DNA from 3 places in the Rhizobium sp. NXC14 genome. Region 1 is predicted to be linked to each of the others. Evidence: predicted binding sites of a transcription regulator. Region 1 holds the regulator's gene; each other region holds the start of a gene.
What was found. The regulator LexA, encoded in region 1, represses DNA repair genes until DNA is damaged. The targets are predictions, from matches to a motif close to TGTTCNNNNTGTGTTCNG.
Positions count from the first base shown of each region.

Region 2: NXC14_RS31425 (ImuA family protein) is a predicted target of LexA. The motif match lies at 5,337-5,354, and genes of this name have one in related genera.
Region 3: dnaE (DNA polymerase III subunit alpha) is a predicted target of LexA. The motif match lies at 6,469-6,486, and genes of this name have one in related genera.

Region 1 is NZ_CP021030.1:2,092,288-2,102,154, forward strand. It holds gene NXC14_RS10325 (ComEC/Rec2 family competence protein) at 1-2,276, shown strand, start outside; gene lexA (transcriptional repressor LexA) at 2,257-2,973, opposite strand; gene NXC14_RS10335 (VOC family protein) at 3,172-4,068, shown strand; gene kdsA (3-deoxy-8-phosphooctulonate synthase) at 4,065-4,910, shown strand; gene eno (phosphopyruvate hydratase) at 5,052-6,326, shown strand; gene NXC14_RS10350 (septum formation initiator family protein) at 6,462-6,782, shown strand; gene pdhA (pyruvate dehydrogenase (acetyl-transferring) E1 component subunit alpha) at 6,928-7,974, shown strand; gene NXC14_RS10360 (pyruvate dehydrogenase complex E1 component subunit beta) at 7,990-9,369, shown strand; gene NXC14_RS10365 (pyruvate dehydrogenase complex dihydrolipoamide acetyltransferase) at 9,385-9,867, shown strand, end outside.
Region 2 is NZ_CP021033.1:716,043-725,909, forward strand. It holds gene NXC14_RS31415 (error-prone DNA polymerase) at 1-3,096, opposite strand, end outside; gene NXC14_RS31420 (DNA polymerase Y family protein) at 3,096-4,610, opposite strand; gene NXC14_RS31425 (ImuA family protein) at 4,531-5,292, opposite strand; gene dinB (DNA polymerase IV) at 5,774-6,862, shown strand; gene NXC14_RS31435 (SOS response-associated peptidase) at 6,859-7,356, opposite strand; gene NXC14_RS31440 (aldehyde reductase) at 7,462-8,439, opposite strand; gene NXC14_RS31445 (helix-turn-helix domain-containing protein) at 8,522-8,908, shown strand; gene NXC14_RS31450 (hypothetical protein) at 8,955-9,602, opposite strand; gene NXC14_RS31455 (cupin domain-containing protein) at 9,663-9,867, opposite strand, start outside.
Region 3 is NZ_CP021030.1:1,735,847-1,745,713, forward strand. It holds gene NXC14_RS08495 (ribonuclease J) at 1-780, shown strand, start outside; gene mce (methylmalonyl-CoA epimerase) at 783-1,187, shown strand; gene NXC14_RS08505 (DUF1467 family protein) at 1,351-1,626, shown strand; gene proS (proline--tRNA ligase) at 2,215-3,537, shown strand; gene NXC14_RS08515 (lipoprotein-releasing ABC transporter permease subunit) at 3,553-4,857, shown strand; gene NXC14_RS08520 (ABC transporter ATP-binding protein) at 4,872-5,555, shown strand; partial or broken gene NXC14_RS08525 (DUF5680 domain-containing protein) at 5,749-6,210, opposite strand; gene dnaE (DNA polymerase III subunit alpha) at 6,724-9,867, shown strand, end outside.

The sequences.
Region 1 (9,867 bases):
TGCCTGCCGGAGCCTGCATGCTGGGCGAAGAGGCCGATCATGGCCGAATGCTGCTGTTCTCGCCGGTCTTCCTCGGAGCCGGATCGGCCTTCTGGTTTCTTGCGGCATCGGATTTGCCCCTCGTTCCATCGCTGCTCTGCTTGCTGGTGTCGGCGGCCGCGGTTTTCCTCACCGGTCCCAGCCGGCCGGCCTTGCGCGCAAGTTTCATGGCGCTGGCACTTTTCGCGGGCGGCATGCTCTCGGCTCAGTTTGAGAGCTGGCGGGCTTCGACGGTGATCCTCGATTCATCCGTGACGACCGCGGTGACCGGCCGGGTCGAACGCCGGGAAGGCGACGGCCGCGGGCGCTGGCGCTACATTCTTGCCGTCACCGGCACCGAGGCTCCGGAGCTGAAACGGCCGCCGAGACGCATCACCGCGATCGTCCGGGGCGCCGATGCGCCTTTCGAGATCGGCGACATCATCACCGGCAAGGCACGGCTGACGCCGCCGGCGGGCCCCGCACTTCCCGCGCTCAACGACTTCTCCTTCGGTGCCTATTTCGACGGCATCGGCGCCAACGGTTTCTTCTATGGTGCGCCGGAGAAACTCGACTTGGAGGCAGGCCTGCAGGCGGCCAGCTGCACGTCGGAGGCTCTGCTCGAATGGCTCTACCGGCTGCGCAGCAGCATCGGCGACCGCATAAGATCGATCCTGCCCGGCGATACCGGCGCTTTTGCCGCTGCCCTGGTGACGGACGAACGGTGCGCCATATCGCACGCGACGACGGAGGCGCTGCGCCAGTCCGGCCTTGCCCATATCGTCGCGATCTCTGGCCTCAACATGGCGCTGTCGGCTGGCATCTTCTTCGTCGGCTTTCGGATGCTGCTCAGCCTCTTTCCCGGCGTCGCCCAAGCCTATCCGACAAAGAAGATCGCCGCTGCCGGCGCGCTCATCGCCGTCACCGCCTATTACCTGATCTCCGGTTTCGGGGTTTCGGCCGAGCGCGCCTTTATCATGATGGCCATCATGCTGATTGCCGTCTTCTTCGACCGGCCGTCGATCAGCCTGCGCAATGTCGTTCTCTCCGCGCTCATCATCATCGCCATTTCACCTTCGGAAGTATTGGGACCGAGCTTTCAGATGTCCTTTGCCGCCACATTGGCCTTGGTATCGGGCTATCAGTTGTGGAAGGACAGGCGTGTCCGCGAAAACGCTTTTCTGAAACTGCCGATCATGAGGCCGGTGGTTGCCGTCGCCGGTTTCTTCGGCGGCGTCTTCCTGACCTCGCTGATCGGCGGCTTTTCCACCGCATTGTTTTCGATTGAGCATTTTCATCGCCTGACGGCTTACGGCCTGCCGGCAAACCTTGCGACGATGCCGATTATCTCCTTCATCGTCATGCCGGCCGGATTGTTGGCGATGTTGCTCATGCTTTTCGGTTTGGACGCTCCGCTCTGGAAGGTCGTCGGATTCGGCCTCGATCTGGTGATTGCGGTTGCCAAGACGGTGTCCGGCTGGGGCGGTGATATCGGCATCGGCCGCTTGCCCGCCTGGTATTTCGCAGTGGCGGTGGCAGGCTTTCTGCTGCTGACGCTGCTGCGCACTCGGCTGCGCCACGTCGGCACCTCGATCATCGCCATCTCTACGCTCATCGTGCTGCTTCTGCCGGTTCCCCGGCCGCCGGATCTGCTGATTTCGGAGGATGGCAGTCTGGTTGCGGTCGTCGCGGCTGAGGCAATAGCTTCCAACCGTGAAAACCCGCCGGATTTCATATTCGACCAGTGGCAGAGAGCGCTGGTGCTGCCGACACATGATCCGCCGAAGATGCTGGATGGTCCGGCCATCCCGCCGGAAGGAGAAGGCCGCCGTGTCAGGCTTTCCCGCGATCAGCAGAACGAAGCGAGTGCGGCGATGCGGGCAGCCGCAGCAGGCGGTGAAGCAAACCGTTTTTCCTGCGTCAAGAAGGCTTGGTGCACATCAAGACTTGGCAATGGCCATATCGTCACCGTCATCGACAATGCCGCCTATCTCGGCCCGGCCTGCGATACGGCCGATATCGTCGTGACCTCGGTCCGTCTGCGTTTCAACAGCTGCCGTTCAGGTGGCACGCTTTTCACCGGCGAGACGCTGCGTAGGACCGGCTCGCTCGAATTGCGTTTCGCCGATGCCGGCCTGGAGGTCGCCACCGCATTCGATGCTTTGTCGCGACCATGGATGCGCCATCGCGCCTATGATTGGCGCAATGATCGTTTTACCGATTCCAGCCCATCCGGCGTCAGTGATAGCGACGGATGAGGCCGACGAGCTTGCCCTGCACCTTGACCCGGTCGGGCCCGAAGATGCGGGTCTCATAAGCCGGGTTGGCGGCCTCGAGCGCGATCGAGGCGCCCTTGCGGCGGAAACGCTTCAGCGTTGCTTCCTCGTCATCGACGAGGGCAACGACGATGTCGCCGGGACTGGCGGTACTGCCGTTGCGAATGATCACGGTGTCGCCGTCGAAGATGCCGGCGTCGATCATCGAATCGCCTTTGACCTCCAGCGCATAGTGCTCACCGGAGCCGAGCATATCTGAAGGAACGACGATATCGTGGGTGTTGTTCTGGATCGCCGAGATCGGAACGCCGGCGGCGATACGTCCCATGACCGGCACGGAGACGGAGTTGCCATTGTCGGCGACCGGCTTTGGCGCAGCGGGGGCGGCGACCGGCTGGGGCTTGCCGAGGCTGCCCTCGATGACGCTCGGCGAAAAACCGCGACGCTGAAGACTGGGGTTATAGGCCTCCGGAAGCTTGATCACCTCGAGCGCCCGGGCGCGGTTCGGTAGGCGGCGAATGAAGCCGCGTTCCTCAAGCGCCGTGATCAGGCGGTGAATGCCGGATTTCGAGGCGAGATCCAGGGCATCCTTCATTTCGTCGAAAGAGGGAGGAACGCCGGATTCCTTCATGCGCTCATGGATGAAAAGGAGAAGCTCCTGTTGTTTGCGCGTGAGCATCGACGTCAGACCCCGTGATTGAAACAAATCCAGAACGGACACTATATGTTCCATATGTGTTCCGCAAGTAGCTAAATTTCCGTAAAAGTTCACGTCAACTCGTGGAGATTTTTATTTTCATTTGCCGGATTGGCGCACATGTCTTGCATTGAGGGAGGTGCTGTCGCACATCTCTTGCCGGTTTCAGGAGGGATATTCATGAACGCGCATTCCGCCAGGTCGCACCCGCTGGATCATGTCGTGCTGCCCGTGGTCAATATCGATCTGGCGCGTGAGAGGCTTGGCAAGCTCGGTTTCACCGTCGCCGCCGATGCACGCCATCCCTTCGGAACGGAGAATGCCTGCGTCTTTTTCGCCGACAAGACCTATCTGGAGCCGCTTGGCGTGGCGAGTGTCGACGAGAGCGAGGCAGCGGCCCGCCAGGGCAACGTCTTCATCGCCCGCAATCGCGCCTTCCGTTTCCGCTGCGGCGAGGAGGGACTTTCTGCGCTGGCCTTCCTCAGCGAGGATGCCGACCTCGATCATAAGCGCTTCGTCAGCAACGGCGCGAGCGCCGGTGAGATGTTGCAGTTCAGCCGGCCGATGCGGATGCCGGACGGTTCGGAGAGCGTCGGCAGCTTTAAGCTGGCCTTTGCAGCTGATTTGCGCGCCCCCGATTTCTTTCTCTTTACTTGCCAGCGCATCAATTCGTTCCCTACAGATCGCGCCGCGCTGGAGACGCACGCCAATGGCGTGATCGGCATTGCCGAGATCGCACTTTGTGCACCGGACCCGGCGGCATTCGCCGCCTTCGTCGGGCTCGCGATTGGGCAGGCGGCGGTGGAGAAAACCGGTTTCGGCGTGAATATCGCGGCATCGAATGCAAAGATCAGCTTGATGACGCCGGAAGGGCTGGAGGCCTATTTCGAAACCGCTGTCTCATCAGCCGATCGCGGCCTGCGGGGGCGGGCAATCCTCTTCACCGTCATCGATCTTGCCGTGACAGAAGCGCATTTGGGTGCTAACGGGATCACATTCACACGCAAGAACAATCGCATTCTGGTGAAGCCCACGCCCGGGCAGGGTGCGCTCTTCGCCTTCGAGGAAACACGATGAGCACCGACACGAATTCCGAAGTCAGGATCGGCGAAGGCGAAGGCCAGGTGACTTTTTCCAATACTGGCCGCTTGTCGCTGATCGCCGGTCCATGCCAGATGGAGAGCCGGGATCACGCCTTCATGGTCGCCGGCACGCTGAAGGAGCTTTGCGGCAAGCTCGGCATTGGCCTCGTCTACAAGAGCTCCTTCGACAAGGCGAACCGTACCTCGCTCTCGGCTGAACGCGGCATCGGCCTGGAAAAGGGCATGGAGGTCTTTGCCGACCTCAAGAAGGAATTCGGCTTTCCCGTCATAACCGACGTCCATACGGCCGAGCAATGCGCCGAGGTGGCCAGGGTGGTCGATGTTCTGCAGATCCCGGCCTTCCTCTGCCGTCAGACCGACCTTCTGATCGCCGCCGCCAGAACCGGCCGCGCCGTCAATGTCAAGAAGGGCCAGTTCCTCGCCCCTTGGGATATGAAGAACGTTCTGAAGAAGCTCAACGCCAGCGGCAATCCGAATGTGCTCTTGTGCGAGCGCGGTGCCTCCTTCGGCTACAATACGCTGGTTTCCGACATGCGTTCGCTGCCGATCATGGCGGCGATGGGGGCTCCCGTCATTTTTGACGCCACCCATTCCGTGGCGCAGCCGGGCGGGCAGGGCGATTCCTCCGGCGGCCAGCGCGAGTTCGTGGAAACGCTGGCGCGCGCGGCAGTGGCGACGGGAATTGCCGGCGTCTTCGTCGAAACCCATCAGGATCCCGACAACGCACCGTCCGACGGGCCGAACATGGTCTATCTCAAGGACATGCCGCGACTGCTTGAGAAGTTGCTTGCCTTCGATGCGATCGCCAAGGCCTAACGTTCAACAGGCTGACATGATCGTGGTTTAGGCCACGATGCAATACCCCTTCGAAGGCGGGAAATTGCGCCATTGTAATTTGCACGCCTTCGATTATGACAGGCTTCGAACGACTTATCACCCACTGAGCAGGAAGAACCCATGACTGCAATCACCGATATCATCGCCCGCGAGATCCTCGATAGCCGTGGCAACCCCACCGTCGAAGTCGACGTCTATCTCGAAGACGGCAGCATGGGCCGCGCGGCCGTTCCCTCGGGCGCCTCGACGGGCGCACATGAGGCGGTCGAGCTGCGCGACGGCGGCAAGCGCTACCTCGGCAAGGGCGTCGAAAAGGCGGTCGAGGCCGCCAACAGCGAGATCTTCGACGCGATCGGCGGCATCGACGCCGAAAATCAGATCCAGATCGACAACATCATGATCGAGCTCGATGGCACGCCGAACAAGTCGCGCCTCGGCGCCAACGCCATCCTTGGCGTCTCGCTCGCCGTCGCCAAAGCTGCGGCCCAGGCATCCGGCCTGCCGCTTTACCGTTACGTCGGCGGCGCTTCCGCCAGCCTCCTGCCGGTGCCGATGATGAACATCATCAACGGCGGCGCTCATGCCGACAACCCGATCGACTTCCAGGAATTCATGATCCTGCCGGTCGGCGCCGATTCGATCGCCGACGCCGTGCGCATGGGTTCGGAAGTTTTCCATACGCTCCGCAAGGAGCTTGCCGCGCAGGGCCACAACACCAATGTCGGTGACGAAGGCGGCTTCGCTCCCGGCCTGAAGAGTGCGCCCGAAGCCCTCGACTTCATCATGAAGTCGATCGAGAAAGCCGGCTACAAGCCGGGCGACGACATGTGCCTCGGCCTCGACTGCGCCTCGACGGAATTCTTCAAGGACGGCAAGTATGTTCTGGAGGGCGAAGGCCGCACGCTCGAGTCGGGCGCCATGGCCGAATATCTGGCCGAGCTCGCCGGCAAATACCCGATCATCTCGATCGAAGACGGCATGGCCGAAGACGACTGGGAGGGCTGGAAGGCGCTGACCGATCTGATCGGCAAGAAGACTCAGCTCGTCGGCGACGATCTCTTCGTCACCAACTCGGCCCGCCTTCGCGACGGCATCCGCATGGGCGTCGCCAACTCGATCCTCGTCAAGGTCAACCAGATCGGCTCGCTGACGGAAACGCTTGATGCCGTTAACACGGCGCATAAGGCAGCCTATACCGCCGTCATGTCGCACCGCTCCGGAGAAACGGAAGATTCGACCATTGCCGATCTCGCCGTTGCCACCAACTGCGGCCAGATCAAGACCGGCTCACTGTCGCGTTCTGACCGTCTCGCCAAGTACAATCAGCTGATCCGCATCGAGGAGGGCCTAGGCCCCCAGGCCCAATATGCCGGCCGCTCGATCATCAAAGGCTAATCCGATCTGATTTGCAATGCTCGACCCGCGCCTCACCGGCGCGGGTTTTTTCTTGCCGGCGGTTACGGTCAATGAACGGTTAATCTCTGCGCGTTATGCTGAACGAATTGGTAATGCGTTCAAGAGCATGCGTGTATGTGGACAAAGCATCATAAGAAGAGAAAGCTCGGCCGCTTCGTCATCCCGGCTATGACGGTCGCCTTCCTTTCCTATTTCGGTTATCATTGCATCCATGGCGATTATGGCCTGCGGGCGACGGAGACGTTCGAGCGTCAGCGGGTCGCGCGCGAAAGAGAGCTTGCCGTCCTGAAGGCGAAGCGCGAACATCTGGAAAGCCAGGTGGCGCTGCTGAGTGACGGCTCGCTCGACAAGGACATGCTGGACGAAAAGGCGCGATATCAGCTGAATATGTCGCGTGCGGACGAGATCGTCATATTCAAACATTATTCCAATTAACCGGAATCGGGTTAATTGGAATTTCTGATTTATTTCCAATAACTTAGCGTCGAATACGAGCCATGCAATTATGGCATTGCTGTGGTCATATTTCTTCCCTATGGTACGCGCCACCGAGAAACGACAAACCCATAGGGAGGGTTGAATGGCGCCGCGAAAGACCGCGACCGTTTCCAGCCGCAAAACTGCAGCAAAACCAGCAGCCAAAGCATCGAATGGAGGCCCAGTAGCCGACTTCGATCGGGATGAGGAACTCAAGGCCTATCGCGAGATGCTACTGATCCGCCGCTTCGAGGAGAAGGCCGGTCAGCTTTACGGCATGGGCTTCATTGGCGGCTTTTGCCATCTCTATATCGGTCAGGAAGCTGTCGTCGTCGGCATGCAGATGGCGCAGAAGGAAGGCGATCAGGTCATCACCGCCTATCGCGACCACGGCCACATGCTGGCAACCGGCATGGAGGCGCGCGGGGTCATGGCGGAACTGACCGGGCGCCGTAGCGGCTATTCCCACGGGAAGGGCGGCTCAATGCACATGTTCTCGAAAGAGAAGCATTTCTACGGCGGTCACGGCATCGTCGGCGCCCAGGTTTCGCTCGGAACCGGCCTTGCCTTTGCAAACCACTACCGCGGCAACGGCAATGTCGCCATCGCCTATTTCGGCGACGGCGCTGCCAACCAGGGCCAGGTCTACGAGAGCTTCAACATGGCGGCTCTCTGGAAGCTGCCGATCGTCTATATCGTCGAAAATAACCGCTACGCCATGGGCACCTCGACCGCCCGTGCCACCGCTCAGTCGAATTACTCGCTACGCGGCTCCGGCTTCGGCATTCCCGGCATTCAGGTCGACGGCATGGACGTTCGCGCCGTCAAGGCGGCGGCCGACGAGGCGCTCGAACATTGCCGCTCCGGCAAGGGCCCGATCATTCTCGAAATGCTGACCTATCGTTATCGCGGCCACTCCATGTCCGATCCGGCGAAATATCGCACAAAGGAAGAAGTGCAGAAGATGCGCTCCGAACAGGATCCGATCGAGCAGGTAAAGGCACGCCTCATCGAAAAGGGCTGGGCTTCCGAAGACGATCTGAAGGCGATCGACAAGGATGTTCGCGACATCGTCGCCGACAGCGCCGACTTCGCACAGGCCGATCCGGAGCCGGATGCATCCGAGCTCTACACCGACATTCTGCTCTAATCGGGGAGGGAACCCATGCCTATCGATATCCTCATGCCCGCCCTCTCTCCGACGATGGAAGAAGGCACGCTGTCCAAATGGCTGAAGCAGGAAGGTGACAAGGTCACTTCTGGCGACGTCATCGCCGAAATCGAAACCGACAAGGCGACGATGGAAGTCGAAGCGGTCGACGAAGGCGTCATCGGCAAGCTGCTGGTCGACGCCGGCACCGAAGGCGTCAAGGTCAACACCAAGATCGCCGTGCTGCTGCAAGATGGCGAATCCGCTTCGGACATTTCAGCCGCCAAGCCGGCCGCCGCTCCGCAGGTGCCCCAGGAAGAGAAGCCGACCAACACCGGTTCTGCTTCCGCGCCGCTTCCGGCCGAGCCGAAGGCCGTCGTTCCGAACGACCCGGAAATCCCGGCCGGCACCGAAATGGTTTCGATGACCGTGCGCGAAGCACTGCGCGACGCCATGGCCGAAGAAATGCGCGCCAGCGACGACGTCTTCGTCATGGGTGAGGAAGTCGCCGAATATCAGGGCGCCTACAAGGTCACGCAGGGCCTGCTGCAGGAATTCGGCCCCCGCCGCGTCATCGATACGCCGATCACCGAGCACGGCTTTGCCGGCGTCGGCGTCGGTGCCGCCATGGCCGGTCTCCGCCCGATCGTTGAATTCATGACCTTCAATTTCGCCATGCAGGCGATCGACCATATCATCAACTCGGCCGCTAAGACGCTGTATATGTCCGGCGGCCAGATGGGCGCTCCGATCGTCTTCCGCGGCCCGAACGGTGCCGCCGCCCGCGTCGGCGCCCAGCACAGCCAGGACTATGCCGCCTGGTACAGCGCCATCCCCGGCCTGAAGGTCGTCATGCCGTACACGGCATCCGACGCAAAGGGTCTGCTGAAAGCGGCGATTCGCGATCCCAACCCGATCATTTTCCTCGAAAACGAAATTCTCTACGGCCAGCACTTCGACGTGCCGAAGCTCGATAATTTCGTCCTGCCGATCGGCAAGGCGCGGATCCATCGCCAGGGCAAGGACGTCACCGTCGTCTCCTTCGGCATCGGCATGACCTATGCGACGAAGGCGGCCGCCGAACTCGAACAGCTCGGCATCGACGTTGAGCTGATCGACCTTCGCACCATCCGCCCGATGGATCTGCCGACGGTTATCGAATCTGTGAAGAAAACCGGCCGCCTCGTCACCGTCGAGGAAGGTTATCCGCAATCCTCCGTCGGCACCGAAATCGCCACCCGCGTCATGCAGCAGGCCTTCGACTATCTCGATGCGCCGATCCTGACGATCGCAGGCAAGGACGTTCCGATGCCTTACGCCGCCAATCTCGAAAAGCTGGCGCTTCCGAACGTCGGCGAAGTCGTCGATGCGGTGAAGGCTGTCTGCTATAAATAAGGGGAGGGTATTTCGATGCCGATCAATATCACGATGCCCGCCCTCTCTCCGACCATGGAAGAAGGCAATCTTTCCAAGTGGCTGGTCAAGGAAGGCGACACGGTCAAGTCTGGCGATGTGATCGCCGAGATCGAGACCGACAAGGCGACGATGGAAGTCGAAGCCGTGGATGAAGGCAAGGTTGCCAAGCTGGTCGTCCCGGCCGGCACCGAAGGCGTCAAGGTCAATGCGCTGATCGCCGTTCTCGCCGCCGATGGCGAAGATGTTGCCGCTGCCGCAAGTGGTGCAGGTTCCGCCGTCCCGGCCAAGGCTGACGCCGCACCTGCGCCGAAGGCCGACGCTGCGCCGGCGAAGGCTGAGGCAGCTCCGGCCACGGCACCGGCGCCTGCCGCTGCACCCGCAGCCGGTTCATCAGGTGGCAACCGCACCTTCTCTTCGCCGCTCGCCCGCCGGCTGGCCAAGGAAGCTGGTATCGACTTGTCGGCCGTCGCCGGTTCC
Region 2 (9,867 bases), on a different replicon from region 1:
ACGCCCAGCAAGCCCCGACAGATCGGCCGAGAGATCGAACAATTGCTGGCCAACGAGGTGAACCACCTCGCCTTCGCGCTGGATCTTGCCATTGATCGCCATCATGCTGGCGCCGAGCACCACCCGGCGCGATCGCTCGAACAGCTTTGGCCAGACGACAATGTTGGCAATACCGGTCTCGTCCTCGATGGTGATGAACATCACGCCCTTGGCCGATCCCGGCCGCTGTCGCACCAGCACCAGGCCGGCTGCCATCAGCCACTGCCCGTCGCGCGCCGCCATAGCCTCGGCGCAGGTGACGATCCGGCGCTTCGTCAGATCGGCCCGCAGGAATCTCAACGGATGCTTTCGGAGTGTCAGGCCGGTATGGCTGTAATCCTCGACGACGTTGTGGCCATCGGTCATCTGCCTGAGCTCGACTTCTGGTTCCTGCTGCTCGGCGATGGGGCGCGCCCCGCGTTCAGCCGCGGCCGTGAACAGTGGCAGCGGCTCGTCACGCAGCGCCTTGATCGCCCAAAGCGCGTCGCGTCGCTCCTGCCGCAATGACGGCAGGAAGGCATCGGCTTCGGCAAGCTCGACCAGTGAAGCGACCGGCACTCCGGACCGCCGCCACATGTCGTCGACCGACGCGAAAGGTTCGTCGGCACGCGCTGCGACGATGCGCGCCGCATCGGCGGTCGCCAATCCGCGCACCAGCCGCATGCCGAGTCGCACCGCATGCCGATCGGTGCCCTCCACCTCCTCAAGCGTGCAGTCCCAGCGCGACCGGTTGATGCACACTGGCCGAACTTCGACCCCATGCTCACGGGCATCACGGACGATCTGGGCCGGGGCATAGAAACCCATCGGCTGCGAGTTCAACAGCGCCGCGCAGAAAACTTCAGGGAAATGGCATTTCACATAGTTGGAAGCATAGGCGATCAGCGCGAACGACGCGGCATGGCTTTCCGGGAAGCCATAGGAGCCGAAGCCTTCGAGCTGGGAGAATGTCTTCTCGGCAAACTCCTTCGAGTATCCGTTCTTGATCATCCCGTTCACAAGCTTGTCCTGGAAGCGCGAGACGCCGCCGGTGAACTTGAAGGTCGCCATGGATTTCCGGAGCTGGTCGGCTTCGCCGCCGGTGAACCCCGCACAGACCATCGCCACCTTCATGGCCGACTCCTGAAACAGCGGCACGCCGAGAGTCTTATGCAAGACCGCCTCCAGTTCCGGCGTTGGATACTCGACCTTCTCCTTGCCCTCGCGCCGGCGGAGGTAGGGATGCACCATGTCGCCCTGGATCGGTCCCGGGCGGACGATCGCCACCTGGATGACGAGATCGTAGAAGGTCCGCGGCTTCATGCGTGGCAGCATCGACATCTGGGCGCGGGATTCGATCTGGAAGGTACCGAGCGTGTCGGCCTTGCGGATCATCGCATAGGTCGCCGGGTCCTCCTGCGGGATGGTGGCGAGGTCGAGGGCCTGGTGCTTGTGCTCGCTGATCAGCGCGAAGGCCTTGGCCATGCAGGTCAGCATGCCCAGGGCCAATACATCGACCTTCATCATTTTGAGTGCTTCGACGTCATCCTTGTCCCATTCGATCACCTGGCGGTCAACCATCGCCGCCGGTTCGATCGGCACGAGATGATCCAACCTGTCATGGGTGAGCACGAAACCTCCGGGATGCTGACCGAGATGGCGCGGGGCTCCCATCAGCTGCTGCGCGAGCCGCAGGGTCAGAGCGAGACGTCGGTCCTCCGGATTGAGGCCGAGGTCGCGCACCTGGCTCTCCCCGACGGTTTCCGACCAGGACCAGATGCCTGATGACAGCGCCTTGATCAGGTCCTCGGGCAGGCCGAGCGCCTTCCCGACATCGCGAATGGCGCCCTTGGCGCGGTAACGGGTGACGGTCGAACAGAGTGCGGCCTTGTCATGGCCATAGGTTTTGTAGATCCATTGGATTACCTCCTCACGCCGCTCATGCTCGAAGTCGACATCGATGTCGGGCGGCTCGTCGCGCTCCTGGCTGACAAACCGTTCGAACAGGAGATCATTGGTTTCCGGGTCGATCGAGGTGACGCCGAGCACATAGCAGACGGCGGAATTGGCAGCCGATCCCCGCCCCTGGCAGAGAATGCCTTGCGATCGGGCGTAGCGGACGATCGAGAACACCGTCAAAAAAAAGGGGGCGTATTTCATCGTCTCGATCAGCGCCAGCTCGTGGCGGATGGTCTTTTCGACGTGAGTTGGCAGACCTTCTGGATAGCGCGTCTTCACGCCCTCCCAGGTGTAGCGCTCCAACGACTGCTGCGCCGTCATGCCCGGGATCAGCGCCTCTTCGGGGTATTGATAGACCAATTCCTTCAGCGAGAATCTGCACCGCTTGACGATTTCCATCGTGCGCGCCAGGGCTTCCGGGTATCGGGGAAACAGACGCGCCATTTCTTCCGGCGGCTTAAAAAACCGATCGGCGTGGCGCTCGCGCTCGAAGCCGACATCGTCGATGGTGGTGCCGGTTCGAATGCAGGTGACGACATCCTGCAGCTGGCGCCGGCCGGGTTCATGAAACAGCACATCGTTCGTGACGACGGTCTTCACCCGATCCTTCACCGCCAGGTTCGACAGTTGATGCAGACGCAATTGATCGTTGGGCCGCCGGCGCAGGCAAAGCGAAACATAGGCGCGATCATCGAAGACCTCGGCCATCTTCCTGAGCTGCACGGCGCAGGTGTCGTCCGGCATATCCGGCACGAGGATGCCGACCAGCCCTTCGGCATAGAGCGCGACATCATCGAGATGTAGGATGCAGTTGGCTTTCCCGCCCCGGCCCTTGCCGAGCGTCAGCAGCCGCGTCAATCGTGAATAGGCCGCCCGATCGGTGGGGTAGACGAGGATCGACATGCCGTCCTGCAGGTCGAGCCGGCAGCCAACAACGAGCCGGAGGCCCGTGGCGCGCGACGCCTCCAGCGCCCGGACGATGCCGGCGAGGCTGTTGCGGTCGACGACGCCCAGCGCTTCGATGCCCATGAGCTTTGCGGTCGCGAACAGTTCCTCCGCCGAGCTTGCTCCCCTCAGGAAAGAGAAATGCGTGGTCACCTGCAGTTCGGCATAGCGCATCACGCAAACACTCCATGCAGGAACCATTTGTGCGATCCGGTTTCCGCATCGACGCCATCGCCGGATCGGAAAATCCAGAAGCGCTCGCCGGCATCGTCCTCGACGACGAAGTAGTCACGAACGGCGATCCATTCCGAGCTGCGTTGCCACCATTCGCCAAAAATCCGCTCCGGGCCGTCGGCGCGTTTCACCCGGCGCCGCTTGCCGCGCCACGTAAAGGAGAACGGCGGATGATCGGGCAGAAGCGCAATCACTTCGATCAGTTCGGGATGGGCCAGAAGCCGCGACGGTCTCGGCCAATGCAACGGCCAGGTGGCGCCGTCTTCCGGCGCCGTCGGCGCGATCCGCTGCACGCTGCGTTCCGGGACATCGCTTGCCACGGGTGCCACCCGGAAAATCCGCTGGCCGCCGCGATTGCCGAGCACATCGATGAGCGGCGTCACATCGGTTACCTGCTCTTCGATCAGCGATGACGCCGACTGTGTTTCGATGAGCGGCTCAGCGAGGATGGCGGCGAGGCTGAGCTTCTCGATACCGAAGCCAGGCTCGATCTTCTCGATGCGATCCTTGAACAGTTTTGTCAGCCAGGCGATGTCGCGGACAGGTTTGGCCGTGCCTGCCCGGAGCGCCTGGATGGTGTTGTCGACCCGATGAACAATGAGGTCGGCGCGCCGCACGCCAAGCCCGCGCTTTTCGAGCTTAAGACAGAGCTGCCGCACGAGGCGGCTCACATATTTCTCGATCGTTTCGGCTGCGCCGATCGGCTCGGCAAAGGATTTATGCACCTCGACCAGATCAGCCGGCCGAATGGGATCGATCGGCTCGGCGAGCCGGCCGAACATCTGGTCGAGGCGCCGTCCGACTTCCGGCCCGAAACGCAGCGTCAGCGGCGCTCGCGGCGTGGCCGCAAGCTCGCCCACGCTGGTAAAGCCGAGGGTGCGGAGGCTTCCGACGATGTCAGCCGGCAACCGCAGCAATGACAGCGGCAACCGGTTGATGGCTTTAGCGGTTTCGCCGCGCGGAATGATGATCGTCTCGCGATCGGTCGACCGAGCGAGTGCATGCGCCGCACCCCAGGTGTCGGCGATCGCCGCGCGCGCTGCAAGACCGCGGCCGCGGAAGCGATTGACGAGGCCTGACAACATAAGGTCTTCGCCACCCTGAAGATGGTCGGCGCCTTCCGTGTCCATGACGATGCCGTCGGGAGGATCCAGGGCAACGACGGGAGAATATTGCGACAAGGCCCAGAGCGTCAGCCGTTCGAGTGCCGCGAGATCGGCCGTCGGATCGGCATCGATCATCATCAGGCCTTGAACGAGCGCCTGCGCCTTGGCGGCCGGCATGCCGACACGAAGGCCGAGCTTGAGCGCTGCCTGATCGGCTGCCGCAATCCATCGCTTCGAGCCGCTCTTGGCGATCACCACCAGCGGTGTTTCAACCGAGAGCGAAGGATCGGCTCGCCTGATCCGGTCGGTCGGCAGTGTCGGAAGAAAGACAGATACGACCCTGGCCATCGCATGCTCCGATAATGAATTCTCCTCCCTCGCCTGCCCTCACCCGCATCAGTTCCGCCAACCAGCGCGCCCTGCCGACGCCCGGCACGGGAAGCGGTTCAGACGGCAGCACCGAGATTCGCCAGCGCGTTGCCGCCGCCGTCGGCATGCCGAAGTCGGAGGCTTCCGTCTGCCGCCGCCAGCGGCGGATCACCAGTCCGAGTGTTCCGGACTTTTCAGCCGCCAACTGCAGCCGGCGTGAGGCTGTCATCGGCAGGCGCACCAGTTCGGCAACGACGGCGCCAAGCCCGCCATAGCGCAGCGCCTCCTCGAAGCTTGCGAGCACCGTCTCTTCCTTGTCGCACTCGACGAAGATAACGCGGTCCGGATGAAGCCCGACCTGGGCGAGCGCGGGAAAGAAGAGATCGAAGCGCGTCAGGCACCAGACCACCTTTCCGGTGGTGCGCGCCGCAATGCCACCGATGAAGAGGGCCGCGGCAGCCCCATCGATCGCGCCATTGCCGCCGCCGGCCACTTCATGCAGCGCGCCATAGGCCAGACCACCTCCGGGCAGCTGCGCATCGATCTCGGCAACACCGAACGGCAGGACGCCCTGACGGCGCAAGCCTGTCCCTTTCAGGCTGGCGATTTTCTCGCGCAACTCGTCAAGAACGGCGTTCGAAGTGGCGACGGTTATGGTCATGATCTCCTTACAGCGACCTGAATTCAACTTGAGAAGAGGCGATATGTTCTTTATTTGTTCTCAAAGCGAAAACGAGTCAATGCGCAATCGGCGCGCTCAAGTTGAGCGCAATGCTGCTCGCAAGGATTCCATAAAGCGATTCAAATCGATGGCTGCACTAGGAATTTTTTCGCAGGCGCCGACCCCACCACCCAACGATGGGCGATCGGAGAGGGTCGGCGGTGCAGGCAAGTTTTCCGAAATCAGTGCTTGCGATCGCCCTTGTCGCCCTCACCTTGCTTGGCCCATGTTTCGCCTTCTGGCGCTTGTCGGCGGAAAGCGATCGCGAGACGTCGACGCTTTCCTTGAACCTGCCCTTTGCGTCGCGGCGGACATAGCGCTTATTGAATCCGGTTGATATGGCACCGAAGGCTGTTATGTTCCCTCTTTGTTTCGGCGCGAAATTCCAGCTGCCGACGCAATCGCGATTGCTGAAGCCACCATGAACGACACGAGCTCAACCCCGGTCCGAAAAATCATCCATGTAGATATGGATGCCTATTACGCATCGGTCGAGCAGCGCGATAATCCGGAGTTACGCGGCAAGCCGATCGCCGTCGGCGGATCCGCGGCGCGGGGCGTGGTGGCGGCCGCGAGCTATGAGGCCCGCAAATTCGGCGTCCACTCGGCAATGCCGTCGGTGACTGCCAAACGAAAATGTCCGGAGCTGATTTTCGTGCCACCGCGCTTCGACGTCTACAAGGCTGTATCCCAGCAGATCCGTGAGATCTTTGCCGAATATACACCTCTCATCGAGCCGCTGTCGCTCGACGAAGCCTATCTCGACGTGACGCATAATCTCAAGGGCATGGAGATCGCCACCGAGATCGCACTGGAGATCCGCGCCAGGATCAAACAAGTCACTGGCCTCAACGCGTCGGCTGGAATTTCCTACAACAAGTTCCTCGCCAAGATGGCAAGCGACCTCAACAAACCCAATGGCCAAGCCGTCATCACGCCAAAAAACGGGCCGGCCTTCGTTCAACAGCTTCCCGTCAAGAAATTCCATGGCGTCGGACCGGCGACGGCGGAAAAGATGCGTCGGCTCGGTATCGACACCGGCGCCGATCTCAAGGAGAAGACGCTCGAATTCCTGGTCGAACATTTCGGCAAGTCAGGACCCTATTTCTACGGCATTGCCCGCGGCATTGACGAGCGCCAGGTCAAGCCAAACCGAGTGCGGAAATCCGTCGGCGCCGAGGATACGTTTTCGCAGGATCTCCATGCGTACGAGCCGGCCCGCGAAGGACTCCAGCCGTTGATCGAAAAGGTATGGGGTTATTGCGAGGCCAATGGGATCGGCGCCAAGACGGTGACGCTCAAGGTCAAATATGCCGACTTCAACCAGATCAGCCGCAGCAAGACAGTTGTGGCCCCTCTGCCGGCGATCTCTGACCTCGAAGAGATCGTCGGCCTACTGCTGGGGCCGATCTTTCCGCCGCGCAAGGGTATTCGCCTGCTCGGTGTCACCCTGTCCTCTTTGGAACGGCAAGCTTCTGGAAGGGAGCCGCAGTTGCGGTTGGCGCTTTAGACGGCCAGCATCGGCTGGGCAGGCGCGCCCGCGTGGCGCTTGACGCGGAACGTCCCTCCCGGCAGCGGCCGCAGGATTTCGTCTTCCGGGAGAAGACAATCGAGCCATGCCATGCGTTGATCGCGCGTCAGCACCGCCATTTGACGATCGTGGTAGGGCGCAATATCCGCATTCGCATCGATGGTCAGGATGGCATATGCCTCAGGCCAATCCTCAGTCGCCGGGCGCCAGATCCCCGCGAAATAGAACCAGTCGCCATTCGCGAGCGAGAAGCTGAAATTCTTATGACGAAACTCCGACGCCGGCACCAGGCAGCGATGGGTTGGAAACGTCCTTCCTTCAGACCGGACGACATCGACGGCGCGCGGTCCGCCGTCTCGGGGACGCAGCCCCCAAGGCAGTTCCACCATCTCCACATCGCCGTCGTGGCGTCTTATGATGACGCGGCGCTCGTCGAGCGGGGCGTCGGACTGGAAAACGGTCGCTTTCATAATATGGAACATATCAGGAACGACCTCGTTAGACATAGCGGCTGCAGAGATCAGAACAAATACCGCAAATCGCATTCGCCCAACCGACACCAAGACACGCAGTGGCCGTTAAATCGAGCTTACGACGCCATAACGAAATAGACTCCGGGCGGTATCGATGATGGTTTCCTCCTGAGCCCGAGGACGCCATCCCAGCACTCGCATAGCCTTCTCGCTGCTGCTCCTGCGAATGGGCCCGCTTGCTACCTTTTCCATCTCCGGTGTTTGCACCATCGAAGCGAGTTCGCCCAGCTTTTCCCTGAGGGTCTTCGCCATATCGAAGAGCGTGACGACGTCACCGCTCACACCGATGAAGCGCTGTCCCCTAGCCGCCTCCGCCGTCATCGCAAGGATGTGTAGGTCCGCCAGATCACGGACATCTACCATGCCGAAGCTCAAGCCAGGCAGGGGCGGAGCGCCCTGCAGCAGCTGTTTGATGAAAGCGATCGAGGCAGAAATGTCCGGCCCCAGAACCGGCCCGAAAATTCCCACAGGGTTGACGACCGACATTTCGAGAGCGCCCGCCTCCCTGTCGATGAAGTCCCAGGCGGCTCGCTCGGCAAGGACCTTCGATTTGATATAGGGTTGCACGTCCGGCCCGTTCGGGTTGGTCCAATCCTCCTCGTCAAAGACCTTGTCGTAGTTGACGTGACCGTAGCCGATGGCTGCAAAGGAGGAAGTCAGCACGACGCGCTTCACACCGGCATCTCTTGCGGCGCGCAGGACGCGCAAGGTGCCGTCACGGGCCGGAACGATCAGTTCTTCCTCGTTCTCGGGTGCTTGCTGTGGAAATGGCGAAGCCACGTGGAGCACATAGTCGCAACCGGCAACGGCGGCCGGCCAGCCATGGTCATCGGTCAGATCCGCCAAGCTGAAAGAAAGCTCCTTGCCGACCTGCAGGCCAGCATTGCGCACCATTTCTCGAACTTCGGCTTCACGCCCGGCGCTGCGTATTGTCGTACGAACCTCATGGCCTTCCTTCAGAAGCTTTGCAACGACGTGACTGCCGACAAAACCCGAACCACCTGTAACCAATATCTTGCTCATTATGTCGCTCTGATTGTTTGCTTTACCGCAACATCCAGCTGTTATATGAGATTATCAAGTAGGATGGATTTTCGGACCTAGTATGAAGAATCAGACCATTGAGCCGCGTGTCTACGACGAAGACGAATGCGCGGGATGCACTGGCCCGGAGGCGATCGATATCCTGCGCTTCCAGCGCGCCATTCGTGCAATTACCGGCAAGTGGAAGATCGAAATCGTCTGCATCCTGGTCGAAGGGCCGCTCCGGTTCGGCGAATTGCGCCGACGGCTACCGGGGGTGACTCAGCATATGCTGACCGAGCAGCTGCGCGACCTCGCCAACAACGGCATCGTGATCCGCAATGCCTTCGCGGAGATTCCGCCTCGCGTCGAGTACGAGCTATCGCAGGCCGGGATCGACCTGATGCCGATGCTTCGCGAGATGCGTGACTGGATGCTCAAATATGAGCATCAATTGGCGGCGCCCTGACCGACCCCCGGCAAAACGCTAGTGATTGGAGAGTCGCAGCTGACCTTCATTCGCCGAAGGGGGCGTTCAGGACGAGATCCACTACCGAGGGAGCCTTGTAGCCCTGAACGAAACGTTCGCCGAAATCGCGCGCGAAGTTGTCATATGTCGTCTCCGCATTCCGTTCGACGATACAGCAAAAGCACTTCGTCATCTTTTGCTTCATTTCGAGCCTGGGGAACTCCGAAACGATTCTGGCCATGTCGCCAGAGGAAAGAGCGCTGTAGCGCCAACCGATGACATCGAGGCCGATCCCCGCAGTGCAGAGCGCAACCTCCGGCTCCTTGTACAGACCGATCGAAGGCGTCGAGTTGAGAGCGACGCTATCCCAGATCAATTGCGCGCGACGACCATCGACACCGCTTTGTGTCGCAAATGTTCGCGCAAGATCCGCCCCTTCCACCTCGAAACGGCGGGGTCCGGCGAACCTTTCGTTCAACGTAATGTCGTGCAGCAGCGTCCCGACGGCAACGACTTCCGCATCGTGTTCGATGCTATCGATCTGGCCAAGCCGGACCGCGAATAACCAGGAACGGACCACGTGGTTGAACAGATAGGGCTCGCAGTTTTTACGCGCGTAGTCGATCGTCTTGTTTACGAGCGGTGTGTCGGGAACGGACACCCCCGCAAGCATTCGACTGGCAGATTCGGTCATGATCAACTCCGGTGCTTGCTGAATGGGGCCGCCCGCTGGGTGGCGGGCGGCGGCTGCAGATTACTTCTGATCCGGGATGGTCAGCACCTTCTCGTCGGTATTGACGACGAACACCGCCAGCAGTTTCGACGGCTCCTTGTCACTGGCATTTGCACTGACGCCGTGATGGTCGCCCGGCAATTCCGTGAAGCTTTCGCCAGCCTTGAAGGTCCGAACTGGGCCTCCGTTGATCTGGCTCTTCACGGCACCTTCCAGGACCGTCGCA
Region 3 (9,867 bases), 360 kb from region 1:
GTCATCTTGACCGGTAGCCAGGGCGAGGCGCGGGCGGCCCTTGCCAAGCTCTCCCGTGACGAGATGCGCAATGTGGCCTTTGCGGCAGGTGATATCGTCGTCTTTTCTTCGCGTGCCATTCCCGGCAACGAGAAGGCGATTCAGGACATCAAGAACGGCCTCGTCGAGCAGGGCGTGCATATCATCACCGATACCGAGGCGCTCGTCCACGTCTCCGGCCATCCGCGCCGCAACGAGTTACAGCGGATGTATGAGTGGACCCGGCCGAAAATCGTCGTGCCGGTGCATGGCGAGGCGACGCATCTGACGGCGCATAAGGAGCTGGCCGAGCAGTCCGGCATCGCGATCGTGCCGCGGGTGCGCAATGGCGATATCCTGCGGCTGGCGCCAGGCCCAGTCGAGGTGATCGCGGAAGCGCCGCATGGCCGCATCTACAAGGATGGCCTGCTGATCGGCGATTTCGACGAAATGGGTATCGGCGAGCGCAAGAAACTCTCCTATGTCGGCCATGTCGCGGTCAGCATCGTGCTCGACGGGCGTTATGACATCCTCGGCGATCCCGACCTCGTCTCGATCGGCCTGCCGGTTTATGATGACGAAGGCGAGGAGATGGAGGATACGCTCTACGATGCGGCGATCAGCGCCATCGAAAGCATTCCGCGTGCCCGCCGCAAGGATATCGACATGCTGCAGGAGGCCGTGCGCCGTGCCATCCGCGCAGCCGCAAATCACGCCTGGGGCAAAAAGCCCGTTGTCACCGCCTTCGTCACCAAGGTCTGACCATGCTCGGCCGAGTGAATCATATCGCCATCGCCGTTCCCGACCTCGCAGCGGCGACGGCCGCTTATCGCGACATGCTGGGGACCGCGGTATCTGAGCCGCAGCCTCTGCCGGAACACGGGGTCACCGTCGTCTTCGTCGAGTTGCCGAACACCAAGGTGGAATTGCTGCAGCCGCTCGGGCAGGACTCGCCGATCGCAACCTTCCTCGAAAAGAACCCGTCCGGCGGCATGCATCATATCTGTTACGAGGTGGACGATATCATCCTCGCCCGTGACCGGCTGGTCGCCGCCGGCGCGCGGCTGCTTGGCAACGGCCAGCCGAAGACCGGCGCGCATGGCAAGCCGGTGCTCTTTCTGCATCCCAAGGATTTCTTCGGCACGCTGATCGAACTCGAACAGGCCTAAATCAAATACAATTGGACACGGTTTCGCTGCGGCAGAATGACCCAAAGAAGGCGAAATGTTTCCTTCGCTTTGAGTTGCACGCTATTCCGCCGTATAAGTGCGCCAGCTCCAAGCGGCACTGCGCTTCACGCGTTCTGTCGGCAAGACACCACCGGGAAAGATAATGCTCCAGACCTTCCTTCAGGGATTCGCCGTCTACTTCATCATCTGGTGGATGACGCTGTTCGCCGTTCTGCCGATCGGGCTGCGCACCCAGGCGGAAGACGACGATATCGTGCTCGGCACCGTGCCAAGCGCGCCCACCCGCTTTCGCGCCGCCTTCGTCTTTTCGCTGACGACGCTGATCTCGGCGCTGATCTATGGCACTTGGTATGCCTGCGACACCTATTTCGGCTGGGGCTTCGATGCCCTTCCACAACTCGGGCCTAGCTTCTATTGAGATAGCTTTTGCTCAAAGTTTGAGCATATGCAAATCTTATCATGGAAATCGAGCTCGCATATTGGCGTCATGCTGGCGCGTCAGAGAGCTCGCCTAACGGAATGAGATGCTTCCCTTACGGAAGCTGTCTGGAGCTTGAATGGGAGGAGAGGGCGAAAAGCCAAAAAAAAACAAGGCCAGAAGCCTTGTTTTAAGTATCGCGTGATCTGTAACCGTTGCCGGGGCTGCGACGAGCGCGCCTAAGATCTGATCCTCCCAAGACTTGACCGCGAGTACAGCAAGAATTTAGCTTCCTGCCTGTTTTGTGAGCTAAAGCTAGCTCAAAGATTGGGCTTTGTCATTAGCTTTTTTTGCATTTTTGCTACACTCTAGCAAAATTTTTCTGTTGACAAGAATTTCGTTCAAGTCCTTATAAATACGCGCTTTTTCACGCCCTTTCGTTTTGCGGGTGCGAACATGCGTATCCGGGAGGCGGCCGACAGCAGTTGCGGGTTTCCTTCCCGCCGCGAAGCGGCTATGAACGCTCCCACATTCACAAGTATCTTCGATTCCGCTCGCCGGCGGGATCTCAACTGCTCCGGAATCGCCATGCGTCTGTCTCGCTACTTCTTGCCCATTCTTAAGGAAAACCCCAAGGAGGCGGAAATCGTCTCCCACCGGTTGATGCTGCGCGCCGGCATGATCCGCCAGCAGTCTCAGGGCATCTATTCCTGGTTGCCGCTCGGCAAGCGTGTGCTCGACAAGGTCAACGCCATTATCCGCGAGGAGCAGAACCGCGCCGGTGCCATCGAGCTTTCGATGCCGACCCTGCAATCGGCCGAGCTCTGGCAGGAAAGCGGCCGTTATGATGCCTATGGCAAGGAGATGCTGCGCATCAAGGACCGCCAGGACCGGCCGATGCTCTACGGCCCCACCAACGAGGAGATGGTGACGGATATTTTCCGCTCCTCCGTCAAATCCTACAAGGACCTGCCGCTCAATCTCTATCACATCCAGCTGAAGTTCCGTGACGAGATCCGGCCTCGCTTCGGCACCATGCGCTCGCGCGAATTTATGATGAAAGACGCTTATTCCTTCGATCTGACGCGCGAAGGGGCGGAGCATTCCTATAATAAGATGTTCGCCGCCTATCTCAGAACATTCGATCGGCTTGGCCTTCGCGCCATCCCTATGCGCGCGGATACCGGCCCGATCGGCGGCAATCTCAGCCATGAATTCATCATCCTCGCCGATACCGGCGAATCCGAGGTCTTCTGCCACAAGGACTTCGTCGGCTTCGATATTCCCGGCGAAAACACCGATTTCGACAGTGTCGAAGGCCTCAAGGCGATCTTCGACAAGTGGACCTCGCTCTACGCGGCCACCTCGGAAATGCACGACGAGGCAGCCTTTGACGCCGTTCCCCAAGCCGAGCGGCTTTCCGCCCGCGGCATCGAGGTCGGCCATATCTTCTACTTCGGCACGAAATATTCCGAGCCGATGGGTGCGAAAGTGCAGGGGCCAGATGGTAAGGAACATTTCGTTCACATGGGTTCCTACGGTATCGGTCCGACACGCCTTGTTCCCGCCATCATCGAAGCATCGCATGATGACAACGGAATCATCTGGCCGGCATCGGTCGCACCCTTCGATGTCGTCGTCATCAACATGAAGGCGGGCGATGAGGCCTGCGACGATACTTGTGAGCTGATCTACGCCGCGCTGAAAAAGGCCGGCAAGGATGTGCTCTATGACGACACCGACGACCGGGCCGGCACGAAGTTCGCGACCGCCGACCTGATCGGCGTACCTGTCCAGATCATCGCCGGCCCGCGTGCGGTCGCGAACGGCGAGGTCGAAGTGAAGGACCGCAAGACCGGCGCCCGTGAAACGATGACCATCGAAGCGGCGATCAACAGGTTCGTGGCTTAAGGAAACGGAGGCGAAATGGCAGAGGCAGCAATGGACCGGAGTTCAAAATCCGGCTTGGGTCCGGCTGGCAAGCCATTTTCCACCTTTGAGCGCCTCGTGGCGTGGCGTTATCTGCGCGCCCGCCGCAAGGAGGCCTTCATTTCGGTGATCGCCGGCTTCTCCTTCGTCGGCATCATGCTCGGCGTTGCGACGCTGATCATCGTCATGGCCGTCATGAACGGCTTTCGCACCGAGCTCGTCTCGCGCATCCTCGGCATCAACGGTCATATGATCGTGCAGCCGATCGATGGCCCCTTTACCGATTACCCCGACCTGACCGCCAAACTCGCGGCGGTGCCGGGCGTCAAGATGGCGCTGCCCCTGGTCGAAGGGCAGGTGCTTGCCTCCGCTCAGGCTGGCGGCAGCACCGGCGCTTTGGTGCGCGGCGCCCGCGCCGAAGACCTGACGAAACTCAAGACAATCTCCGACAACATCAAATCCGGCGACATGGTGGGCTATGCCTCTGGCGAGGGCGTGCTGATCGGCACCCGCATGGCCGATCAGCTGGGTCTGCGCGTCGGCGACCTCATTACCCTGACCTCGCCGGAAGGCGACATCACGCCGATGGGCGTCAATCCGCGCGTCAAATCCTATAAGATTTCCGGCCTGTTCGAGATCGGCATGTCCGAATACGATTCCTCAATCATCTTCATGCCGCTCGAGGAAGCGCAGCTCTACTTCAATGCCGCCGGGCTGGTGCAGTCGATCGAACTCTTCGTCGATCATCCCGATGATATCGACGCCCTGAGGCCGAAGGTGGAAGAGGCGGCCGGCCGCCAGATCAACCTTACCGACTGGCGTCAGCGCAACCAGACATTCTTCTCCGCACTCCAGGTCGAGCGCAACGTCATGTTCATGATCCTGACGCTGATCGTGCTCGTGGCGGCGCTCAACATCATCTCCGGCCTCATCATGCTGGTGAAGGACAAGGGCAGCGATATCGCCATCCTGCGCACCATGGGCGCCAGCGCCGGCGCCATCATGCGCATCTTCTTCATGACCGGGGCGGCGATCGGCATCGTCGGTACCCTTGCCGGTGTGCTGCTCGGCGTTCTCGTCTGCGTCAATATCGAATCCATCCGCCAGTTCTTCTCCTGGATCTCCGGCACCGTGATCTTCAATCCGCAGGTCTATTTCCTCAGCCAGCTGCCGGCCGAGATGGATATCAGCGAAACGATCTCGGTGGTCATCATGGCGCTCAGCCTCTCCTTCATCGCCACCATCTTCCCGGCATGGCGCGCCTCCAGGCTCGATCCGGTGCAGGCACTGCGCTACGAATAAGGAATGCCGCATTCATGAACCGCAACCTCGTCCTCAACCTTACCGGCGTCGAGCGCCATTACGGGCAGGGCGATACGCTGCTCACGATCCTGAAGGGTGCGGATTTCTCGCTGTCTAAAGGGGAAATCGTCGCCCTTGTCGCCCCCTCCGGCACAGGCAAGTCGACCCTGCTGCATGTCGCAGGCCTGCTCGAGCATCCCGATGGCGGCGAGGTTACCATTAACGGCCTTGCCTGCGATGGCCTTTCCGATGAGAAGCGCACCGCGATCCGCCGACGCGAGATCGGCTTCGTCTATCAGTTCCATCACCTCCTGCCGGAATTTTCCGCGCTTGAGAACATCATGATGCCGCAGCTGATTGCCGGCCTGTCCTGGAAGGAGGCCCGGGAGCGAGCCGGCCAGCTTCTCGATTATATGCGCATCGGCCATCGCGGTTCGCATCGCCCGGCTGAACTTTCCGGCGGCGAACAGCAGCGCGTCGCGATCGCCCGCGCCGTCGCCAATGCGCCGACGCTGCTTCTTGCCGACGAGCCGACCGGCAATCTGGATCCGGAAACGGCAAGCTACGTCTTCGATGCGCTGGAGGCGCTGGTGCGCCAATCCGGCCTTGCCGCCCTCATCGCCACCCACAACCATGAACTTGCCGGCCGCATGGATCGGCGCGTCACGATTTCGGACGGCAAGATCGTCGACTTTTGAGACGGCTATCCATGGCTGTTTTGTTGACCACCTCACCCTAACCCTCTCCCCGTAAACGGGGCGAGGGGACTTGCCCAGCGAGAGGTAGGTGGGGAACGGAGGGGGCGCGGCCATCTCCTTCGCCCCGCAAGCGGGGAAAGGGTGCCGGCATGCGGATGAGGGGCTGATCTCGCCGACCTCCTGGTCGGACATCAGGAATAACCAGCCCACCGCGATAATCGAGCACATAGGCCTTCCGCTCCTCGACCATGATGCATTCCTGGCCGCTGAATCCCTCGCAGCCGCCTTCGCTGCGGTCGACATAGCGGCCGAACGGATGATCGAATTCGATTCCGCCGAGAAAGCGGCCCTCCCGATACATTGCCGACAGCGCCGCCTTGATCACCGTTCCGGCGGCTCTGCCGTCGATCAGATCGGACGCGACGACGCGGCCGAAATAATTCATCGCCCAGACGGGTTCGCCGGCAAACCAAATCACTTCCTGTCCGGCGAAGTCGGTGCCGCCGAAGTAGCTGTCGAGATAGGACCAGTCGCCGCGCTCGTAGCCGATATCGTGAGCACCCGGCCGGCAGGGCGGACGAGACACACCACCGCCGACATAGGTCGCGGCCTTCGCCTCTACGATGAAGTCGTTCAGTATCACGGTGTCGAGCATTATCATCTTCCTCCTGCCTCATCTGATACGGATATAGCAGAACGATGAGAACATAAGAAGAACAAAAGAGTGGGCATCGCCCGATCGACTTGGCGCAGGTGCATCAGACATCGACTGCGCTGTACGGATCCGTTCGGCAGGCGATGTCGAGCCGGTCGCGGAGCATGTTCAAAGCCAGCGCCGACGGCGAGGTTCGATTCGCAGTCCGGAGCCGGCATTTTCAAACGCAAGCGCAAAGGAAAAGATTCCTGTTGACATCGGAACATAGATGGAACAAATTGAAAACATAACAAGTAAAGGAGAGCCAGATGACTGACATGATCCGTGATATTGCAGCATTCACCTCCATCGCAATGTTCGTTGCCAGCTTCTCGCTGATCGTCATCGCGATCTAAAGTTTTCAGGGGATCGCATGGCAGTCATGCGGTTCGCACGCGGGTCTTCTTCTGGACATCATTGCCCTCAATGCCGACAATGCATCCGATTCATTTCGGTTAATTGGGAAGGCATATCATGGCGGACACGGAAAAGGGTTCAATGGGTGAGGCGACCGGCGGCACGCCGGGCTTCATCCACCTGAGGGTCCACTCCGCCTATTCGCTTCTTGAGGGTGCGCTGCCTCTGAAGAAGATCCTCTACAAGGCGACCAGCGACAGTCAGCCTGCGATCGCCATTACCGACACCAACAATCTCTTCGTCGCCCTTGAATTCTCCCAGAAGGCAATGGACGAGGGCCTGCAGCCGATCATCGGCTGTCAGGTCTCCATCGACATGGAAGACGGATTGGAAAGTGAGAAGCGCGGCGGTCAGCAGGCCCTGATCAAGCTGCCATCGATCGTTCTACTTGCCGCGACGGAGGCCGGTTATGAAAGGCTGGTCGATCTCGTCAGCCGCGCCTATCTCGGCGGCGATAGCAACCAGGCCATACATGTCAGAGCCTCCTGGCTGGAAGAGGCAGGCACGGAAGGTCTGATCGCCTTGACCGGCGCCCTGACCGGACCGGTCGACGCGGCTGTCAGGGAAGGTCATCCCGGCCAGGCGGGAGCCCGGCTGCTCACGCTGAAGCGTCTCTTCGGCGACAGACTCTATGTCGAACTGCAGCGGCACGGCACCTACGACAAGCGGCACGAGCAGAAGATCGTCAGGCTTGCCTACACGCATGACCTGCCGCTCGTCGCCACGAACGAGGCCTTCTTTCCGACCCGCGACGATTACGACGCCCATGATGCGCTGATGGCGGTTGCGCATAACGCCATCGTCTCGGACGACAGCCGCTTTCGCCTGACGCCGGATCACTATCTGAAAAGCCGGGCCGAAATGGCCAAGCTCTTTGCCGACCTGCCGGAAGCGCTTGAGAACACGATCGAGATCGCCAGGCGCTGCTCCTTCGTGTTGAAGACAAGAAAGCCGATCCTGCCGCGCTTCACTGGCGCCACCGACGATGCCGAGGAGGCCGAACGCGCCGAGGCGGGCGAATTGCGCCGCCAGGCGGTGGAAGGGCTGGACATGCGGCTTGCCACGCTCGGCATGTCGCCGGGTTACGAGGAAAAGGATTATCGTGAGCGGTTGGAGTTCGAGCTAAGCGTTATCGAGCGCATGCGCTTCCCGGGTTACTTCCTGATCGTTTCCGACTTCATCAAGTGGGCCAAGCAGCATGATATTCCCGTCGGTCCCGGTCGCGGTTCGGGCGCCGGTTCGCTGGTCGCCTATGCATTGACCATCACCGACGTCGACCCGCTGCGCTTCTCGCTGCTCTTCGAGCGCTTCCTCAATCCGGAACGCGTCTCAATGCCTGACTTCGACATCGACTTCTGCCAGGACCGTCGCGAAGAGGTGATCCGTTACGTTCAGGCGAAATATGGGCGCGAGCAGGTGGCGCAGATCATCACCTTCGGTTCGCTGCAGGCGCGCGCCGCACTTCGCGACGTCGGCCGCGTGCTGGAAATGCCCTACGGTCAGGTAGACAAGATCTGCAAACTCGTGCCGAACAATCCGGCCAATCCGACGCCGCTCTCTAAAGCGATCGAAGAGGAGCCGAAGCTGCAGGAGGAGGCGGCGAAGGAACCGGTGGTGGCGCGCCTGCTCGACATTGCCCAGAAGATCGAAGGGCTTTATCGCCACGCCTCGACGCATGCTGCCGGTATTGTCATCGGCGATCGGCCGTTATCCAAGCTGGTGCCGATGTATCGCGATCCGCGCTCCGACATGCCGGTCACCCAGTTCAACATGAAGTGGGTGGAGCAGGCCGGCCTCGTCAAGTTTGACTTTCTCGGCCTGAAGACTCTGACGGTGCTGAAGGTCGCCGTCGATTTCGTCGCCAAGCGCGGCATCAAAGTCGATCTTGCGGCCATTCCTCTCGACGACAAACCGACCTACGAGATGCTGTCGCGCGGCGAGACGGTCGGCGTGTTCCAAGTGGAAAGTGCCGGCATGCGCAAGGCGCTGATCGGCATGAAACCGGATTGCATCGAGGACATCATCGCGCTGGTGGCGCTCTACCGCCCGGGCCCGATGGAGAACATCCCGACCTACAATGCTCGCAAGCATGGCGACGAAGAGCTGGAATCGATCCATCCGATGATCGACCACCTGCTCAAGGAAACGCAGGGCGTTATTGTCTATCAGGAACAGGTGATGCAGATCGCCCAGGTCCTGTCGGGCTATTCGCTTGGCGAGGCCGACCTTCTGCGCCGCGCCATGGGTAAGAAGATCAAGGCGGAGATGGACCAGCAGCGCGAACGCTTCGTCGTCGGCGCGGTCAAGAACGGCGTCTCGAAGCCGCAGGCCGACAACATCTTCGAACTCTTGGCGAAGTTTGCGAACTACGGCTTCAACAAGTCGCACGCCGCCGCCTACGCCATCGTCTCCTACCAGACGGCCTATATGAAGGCGCATTATCCGGTCGAGTTCCTCGCCGCCTCGATGACGCTCGACATGTCCAATACGGAAAAGGTCAATGATTTCCGGCAGGACGCCAAGCGCTTGGGCATTGAGGTGATTGCGCCCTCGGTGCAGACATCCTTCCGACATTTCGAGACCGGCGATAACCGCATCTATTATGCGCTCGCCGCTTTGAAGGGCGTCGGCGAATCCGCCGTCGACCACATCGTCGAGGTGCGTGGCGACAAACCTTTTGCCAGCATCGAGGATTTCTGTCTGCGCATCGATCCGCGCCAGGTGAATCGCCGCGTGCTCGAAAGCCTGATCTATGCCGGCGCCTTCGATTGTTTCGGCACCGACCGCGCCCAGCTTTCCGCCGGCCTCGACCGCATCCTCGGTTATGCCCAGCGCGCCCAGGAAAATAAGCTGAGCGGCCAAGCGGACATTTTCGGCAGCGCACTAAACTCGGGCCCGGAGAAGATCTCCTTGCCGCCCTATTCACCCTGGCTGGCATCGGAGCGGCTGCTCAAGGAGTTCCAGGTGCTGGGCTTCTATCTGACGGCCCACCCGCTCGATTCCTACAACAACATCCTGCAGAAGATGCGTGTGCAGACTTTCGCCGAGTTTTCAGCGGCCATCAAACAGGGCGCCGCCAATGCACGCCTTGCCGGAACCGTCATCTCCAAGCAGGAGCGCAAGACCCGCACCGGCAACAAGATGGGCATCATCGTCTTTTCCGATTCTTCAGGCCAGTTCGAGGCGGTGCTGTTTTCGGAG